DNA from 2 places in the Brachybacterium sp. AOP29-B2-41 genome. Region 2 is predicted to be linked to the other one. Evidence: predicted binding sites of a transcription regulator. Region 2 holds the regulator's gene; the other holds the start of a gene.
What was found. Region 2 encodes HspR, which represses chaperone genes until heat shock. Its sites were predicted from a motif close to AAGTTGAGTCNNNNNGACTCAACTT; they were not measured.
Positions count from the first base shown of each region.

Region 1: ACT3T9_RS13875 (Hsp20/alpha crystallin family protein) is a predicted target of HspR. The motif match lies at 1,313-1,337, and genes of this name have one in related genera.

Region 1 covers NZ_JBQSXR010000014.1:96,709-100,104, reverse strand. Annotated here, with positions in the region: gene ACT3T9_RS13885 (MFS transporter) at 1-559, shown strand, start outside; gene ACT3T9_RS13880 (hypothetical protein) at 654-893, opposite strand; gene ACT3T9_RS13875 (Hsp20/alpha crystallin family protein) at 1,384-1,815, shown strand; gene ACT3T9_RS13870 (GNAT family N-acetyltransferase) at 1,904-2,608, shown strand; gene ACT3T9_RS13865 (sugar nucleotide-binding protein) at 2,690-3,396, opposite strand, start outside.
Region 2 covers NZ_JBQSXR010000005.1:152,934-156,329, forward strand. Annotated here, with positions in the region: gene ACT3T9_RS06945 (TVP38/TMEM64 family protein) at 1-77, shown strand, start outside; gene ACT3T9_RS06950 (glycosyltransferase) at 109-1,368, shown strand; gene ACT3T9_RS06955 (heat shock protein transcriptional repressor HspR) at 1,352-1,780, opposite strand; gene ACT3T9_RS06960 (DnaJ C-terminal domain-containing protein) at 1,897-2,919, opposite strand; gene ACT3T9_RS06965 (nucleotide exchange factor GrpE) at 3,046-3,396, opposite strand, start outside.

The DNA of each region.
Region 1 (3,396 bases), on a different contig from region 2:
CGGCCTCGCCTTCGCGCTGTACCTGTTCATCTCCCGCTGGTCCCTCGCCGAGGGCGCGGCCGTGCGCGCCACCTCTCTGACCACCTTCACCGGGGTCGTGGGGGTGGTGGCCGGCTCCATGCTGCTCACCTCCTCGCGGTGGCGCAGCATCCGGATGACACCGGTGCTCGGTGTCGCACTGATGCTGCTCGCCGCCGCGATGCTGGGCCGCGCCCTCGCCCCGACTCTGCTGGTCTTCCATGTCGCCACAGCCGTGGCGGGGCTCGCGATCGGGCTGGGCATGACCGCCACCCGCTCCCTGGCCTACGCCCTGCTGCCGGCTGCGTCGGCCGGGTTCGGGCTCGGCCTGGTGGGTGCTGCCGGGAGCCTCGCGGGGCTGATCGCGCCGCTGGCCGCTGCCGCTCTGCTCACGCTGAGCACCAGCTGGGGATCGGCGGACCCCTACATCGGGATGTACACGCTGCTGGCCCTCCCCGCGCTGCTGGGCCTCGCCCTGCTCCCCCTGACCCGCGTACCGAGCGCTTCCCAGCCGTCCCCCGCGGAGGTCGTTCCGCCCTGAGCCGAAGCGCGCAGCGGCCCGGGCGCACGACGACCGCTGCCGTAGCGCGCCGGTGGGAGTCATTCCGCGCTGCATCGCGTGCCCTGGCGTGCCGCTACGCGGCGCGGGTGAAGGCACCGAGCGCCCTCAGTGCATCTCTCAGCGAGTCGGCGGGGAACGGTCCGACGGTGACTTCCTCCCCGTCCGTCGTGCAGGTGAACCAGATGCCCCCGGCGCCCGTGGTGAGGGTGAGAGCGTCGCCATCGGGATCGGTGAGCTCGGCGACGTCGAGCGTGAGCATGCGCTCGGGCGCCGCACCGAACCGGCGGGCGGTGAGGGGTTCCACGGGGGTCACAGACTTCTCCAGGGATGAGCGGGGGCGGAGCCCCGCGGGCGGGCATGCTGCTCGGATGCCGTCAGCGGGCAGGCGGGCAGCAGTGCGGTGGAGTCAGTCTTGACGAGGAATCGCGCCCGCGCGCTCCGTGCGTCGCCGAATCGCGTCTTTTCACCCCCGGCTCACCCCCGAGGGCCATCGGCCGCTCGGGCGAAGGGCTGCGCCGATGGACGCTGAGAGGCTCTCCTTGGATCCGCCCCCGCTGATCCGCCCGCGCTGATCCGCCCCGCGCGAGGCACGAGACCCTGAGCGCTGGACCTCGGGACCCTGGAACGATGCCTTCTCCTCGGCGGCCGGGCACCCCGGCGAACCGGCTCCGCGCCGCCGCGAGGCCGTTCCCGAACTCTGGCACTCTCGCCCGGAGAGTGCTAATCTGCTCGTACTTGAGTCGGAGGGACTCAAGGTTCGGCGACCACCGGACGACCGGGGGTCACATCAGAGAGGAGAAGCAATGGCCACCACCGATCCGTTCCGAGAGATGGAGCGATTCGCGGGCACTTTTCTCGATGCTGGACGTCGGGGACCGCGGCAGATGCCGATGGATCTCTACCGCGCCGGCGATCACTACGTCCTCGCGGCCGATCTGCCGGGTATCGATCCCGGTTCGGTCGACGTCGACGTGGACGGTCAGCTCCTGACGATCCGTGCGGAGCGGACCCTTCCGAAGGACGAGGGCGCGCAGTGGATCACGCGCGAACGCACGGGCGGGACCTTCCTGCGCCAGCTCAGCCTCGGACAGGGCCTGGACACCGAGCGGATCTCCGCGAGCTACAGCAACGGTGTGCTCAGCGTGAGGATCCCGCTCAGCGAGAAGGCCAAGCCTCGCAAGATCGAGGTCACCGCTGACAGTCCACCCGCGCAGATCGAGTCCACCGCGACCTGATGCTCCCCCTGCTGCCCGGGCCCGGCATCCCACGATGCCGGGCCCGGGCAGCACCGACCTTCCCACGGCGAGCGAAGGAGTGACAGCCATGCATGACGAGCTCACCGCGGCGACGGTGCACACCTGGGTGGACGGATGGGCCCGCACCCGGGAGTACGAGGTGGTCCATGAGGGCACCTCGCACACCGTCGGTCCGCGCACCGAGCACGGGGATTCGGAGACCGTCCTGTTCCGCTGGAGCGAGGACGAGCTGCGCAGGGCGACCTCCTCTGTCGCGGGGAATCCGGGTCACCTGCTGACCCTCATCTCCGACGTCGGCGAGGCGCCGCCGGCCCTCGGAGAGACCGGCGATCTCGAACTGATCAGCGATCAGGAGAGACTCATGGTCACCGATATGGAGCTGCAGGACGTCGAGGCCCCGATCGTGCCGGACTCCTGCACGGTCGCCCGCGAGACGTTCGACGGCTGGACGCTCCTCACCGTCATCCAGGCGGGCCGTGTCGTCGCCCGAGGACGCATGGCGGTGGTCGACGGCTGCGCCGTGCTCGACCGGATCTACACCGCCAGCACGCATCGCCGGCGGGGTCTGGGCACCTTCGTCACCCGCACGCTCCTGGCGATCGCCCATGAGCACGATGTCGACACGGGCCTGCTCGTGGCGACTGGACGGGGCGTCGAGCTCTATGAGCACCTCGGCTGGACGCCCCTCGCGGACGTGCGCGTCCTCGGCGCCCCAGGGGCGCGGAACCGGCGCCGGCCCTCGCACGCCCAGATCGACGAGGAGCTCGGCTAGCGCAGCCGGGCGTCGGCGTCGATCCTCGCTTCGGAGAAGCGCCCCGGGTTCTTCACCCGCCTCTTCGGTCGCTGATCGGAGTCACACGAGCATCGCGTCGTACCCGGAGCGGAAGTCCGGATGCCGGAGCTCTCCGAGCAGCTCCCTCATCCGCGCCCCGCTCAGCACGGTCCCGTGGCCGGAATCGGGGTCGGCGGCGGGCGGGACCGGCAGGCCGAGCCGGAAGGCGAGGTGGGTGACCACCTCTCCGAGGCGCGCCGGCGCGCCGTCGACCGCGTGCAGCAGCACCGGCGGTTCCGGATGCGCCAGCAGGGCGAGGAGCACGCGTGCGAGGTCCTCCTCGTGGATGCGGTTCGTGCGTCGGCGGTGGTCGACGGGGCGTCCCTCGCGCACCGTGCGCAGCAGCCGATCCCGGCCCGGGCCGTAGATCCCGGCGGGGCGCACCACGATCGCGTCGAAGAGCTCCCTCGCCAGGCGCTCCCCGTTCAGGAGGCTCTGGGCCCGGTCGCCGAGCGGCTGCGGGGCATCCTCCTCGGTGAGCACCGGGGCCGGATCGGCACGGTTCGCGTACCCCTCGAACACCCTGGTGGAGGAGACGAACACGGTCCGGGCGGGCCGGTGGGGCAGGGCGGCGGCCAGGTGGCGCAGCGGGGTCTCGTACCCGTCGGCCCCCTCCGGCGGGGGCAGGGTGATGACCATCGCCTCGCAGGCGGGCAGGGCCCCCTCCAGGGGTGAGGAGAGGTCCGCGGCCAGCGCGCGGAAGCCGCTCGGCACGGCGCCCGGATCTC
Region 2 (3,396 bases):
TGCTGTGCAAGCCGTGGGCTCTGATCGCCTATGGGCTCGGCGTCAGCGCATTGGTGATGCGCTTCCTGCCCTGGTGACACTTCCTGCCCTGGTGAACGGAGCCACGACATGTTCATGAGATCTCGCGCCCTGCGGCGCCCCGCCCCTCTCCGGGAGCGCGCCCTGCGCCGGCTGGATCGGCTCGCGCACGGCGTGCTCCCCGGTGGCGGGCCGCGCGGCGTCCGGCATCCGGACGAGCCGCTGCGGGTGCTGATGCCGCGCGGGCTGACGGGCCTGGCCCGGGAATCGGGCATCGGCGCGGCGATGCGTCATCAGGAGTCGGCGGTGCGCACGCTCGGCCATCAGGTGGTCACCTCTCCCCTGCGCCCCTTCGACGTGGTGCACCTGAACACCCCCTTCCCGGACACTCCGGTGCTGGCGCGGTGGGCACGGCTGTGGCGACGTCCGGTGCTGGTATGGGCCCACTCCACCGAGGATGACTTCCGGGATTCCTTCACCGGGTCGAATCAGCTCGCCCCGCTGTTCCGGCGCTGGATCGCGCACCTGTACCGGCGCGGCGACGTGGTGATCACCCCCAGCGGCTACTCGCGAGATCTCGTCTCCGCCCCGAAGTACGGGATCTCGGCACCGATCCGGGTGCTCTCCAACGGTGTGGACACCAGCTTCTTCCGGGCGGATCCGACGGCCCGGGCGCAGCTGCGGGACCGGCTCGGACTCGCCCCCGACGCCCCCGTGGTGATCAGCGTCGGCATGCATCTGGTGCGCAAGGGGATCCTGGACTGGGTGGAGGTCGCCCGGCAGCTGCCTGAGGTGAGCTTCGTCTGGTTCGGGCGCACGGACCCGCGCCTGCTCACCGCCGAGGTCCAGCGGGCACTGGCGAGTGCCCCGCCCAATGCGCTGTTCCCCGGCTATGTGAACGCGGACCGGCTGCGGGAGGCCTACGCCGGGGCGGATGTCTTCGCCTTCCTCACCAAGGAGGAGACCGAGGGGATCGTGCTCTGGGAGGCGCTGGCCACCGAGATCCCGACCCTGGTGCGCGGCATCCCGCTGTACCGCGACGCGATGCCCGACGGGGTGCTCACGCACCAGGTCTGCGGGGACGGGCCCGAGTTCGCGGGTCAGGTCGCCCGGAAGCTCTCCGCGCTGCTCGCCGGAGAGCTCGAGGACCTCACCGCTGCCGGTCGCCAGGCCGCCGAGGGGGTCGACCTCGCCCAGGTGGCGCTGCAGCTCGAGGAGATCTACCACCTCGCCGGGGTGCTGACTCCTCCCAGCACCGCCGCAGTCACCAGCTCCCCCGCCGTCGGGAGCACTCCCGCAGTCGGGAGCGCCTCCGCGATCAGAAGTGGCGAGATCAGGACCGGCGAGTAGGCCGCCACACCACCAGCGCGCTGCCGCTGCTGCGCCGCCGGGGACGTTCACCGCGGCGCAGAGCGCTGATCTCACCGTCCCGATCGGCGGAGAACACGCGCCGCTGAGCGGGGGTCAACGCGCCGAGCTTCTCGCGAACGCTCTCGAGCTCGCTGACCTCGTCCTGCAGCTCGAGAATCCGCTTGATGCCGGCGAGGTTGATGCCCTGGTCCTGGGAGAGTGCCTGGACCTCCTGGAGGCGGACCACATCGCGGGGGCTGTAACGGCGGCCGCGTCCCCGGGTACGCTGCGGGACGACCAGTCCGAGACGGTCGTACTGGCGCAGGGTCTGCGGGTGCATCCCGGACAGCTCCGCCGCGACCGAGATGACGAAGACCGGGGCGCGGTCATCGAGGCGGTGCGAGAAGGCCATCGGGATGCTCCTTCCGAAGCTCTGCAGCGTGCGGGTGCGTTCTCAGCTCATCGTGCTCAGCAGACGGGTGCTCAGAGGGTGGGTGCTCAGCAGGCGCGTGCTCAGCACGTGGATGCTCAGCGGGCCGCGGCCTCGGTGAGGCCGGCGCGGGGGTCCTCGTCGGCCAGTGCTGCCCGCAGGTCCTCGATGGCCTGCTTCGCCGCGCCGTCGACGTGGGTGGGGACCGCGACCTGCACGGTGACGTGGAGGTCGCCGGTCTTCTTCTTGGTGACCAGTCCCTTGCCCCGCACTCTCAGGGTACGACCGGAGGGCGTGCCGGGCGGGACCTTCACGGAGACGGTGTCGCCGTCGAGCAGCGGGACCGCCACGGTGGTGCCGAGCACCGCCTCGTCGAAGGAGATCGGCACCGTGATGCGCAGGTTCACGCCGTCGGCGCTCCAGACGGGGTGCTCTTCGACGTCGAGGGTCAGGAGCAGGTCGCCGGCGGGCGCGCCGCCGGGGCCGGGTCGGCCCTTGCCGCGCAGGCGGATCTTCTGCCCGTCGTGCACGCCGGCGGGAATGCGCGTGGTGATGGTCCTGCCGTCGACGGTCAGGCGCAGATCGGTGCCCAGCGCCGCATCGCGGAAGCTGACCCGGGTGCGGGCGGAGGTGTCGGAGCCCTTCGCCGGGGCGCGATTCGGCGAGAAGCCGGCGGGACCGGCGCCGCCGAAACCGCCGTTGCCGAAGCCGCCGCCCTGGCCGCCGAACATCTTCAGCAGATCATCGATGTCGGGGTTGCCGGCGCCGCCGCCGGGGGCGGGGCGAGCGCCGGGGTGGCCGCCGCCGCCGAACATCGAGGAGAAGATGTCCTCGAATCCGGCCCCGCCGGGACCGCCCTGGCCGGCGGAGAAGCGTGCGCCACCGGCGCCCATGGCTCGGATCGCGTCGTACTGCTGGCGCTGCTCCTCATCGTTGAGGACCGAGTAGGCCTCGCCGATGCTCTTGAACTTCTCTTCAGCTTTGGCGTCGTCGGGGTGGTGGTCGGGGTGGTACTTGCGGGCCTGGGTGCGGTAGGCCTTCTTGATGTCCTGGGCGCTCGCGTCCTTGGAGACGCCGAGGACCGCGTAGAAGTCCTTGTCGAGCCAGTCCTGTTGGGACATGTGCGTCTCCTTCCGAGAGCGGGGATGGTGAGGGGGTTGGTGCTGTGTGCGATACGGAGAGGGAGGTGCGGGGCCCGCCGGTCGTGATGACCGGCGGGCGCCGCACCGCCTCAGGGGTGGGGAGGGTCAGGCGGGGCCCCGGGTGCCGACCCGGGCCGGTCGCAGGATCCTCTCGTGCATCGAGTAGCCGGGCTGCATGACCATCGAGATGGTGTTGGTCTCGACGTCATCGGCGTCCTCGTGCATGAGGGCCTCGTGGAGGTTCGGATCGAACTGCTCCCCCACGGCGCCGAAGCGCTTCAGGCCATGCGAACCGAGGACCTCCTCGAGCTTCTGGGCGATCGAGTGGAACGGGGTGCCTTCGACGATGTCGCCGTGCTGGCGGCCCAGCTCCACGTCGTCCAGCACGCCGATCAGCGAGCCGAGGACGCGAGCCACTGCCGCGTCCTTGCTCACCTCCGCCGCGCCCTCGATGCG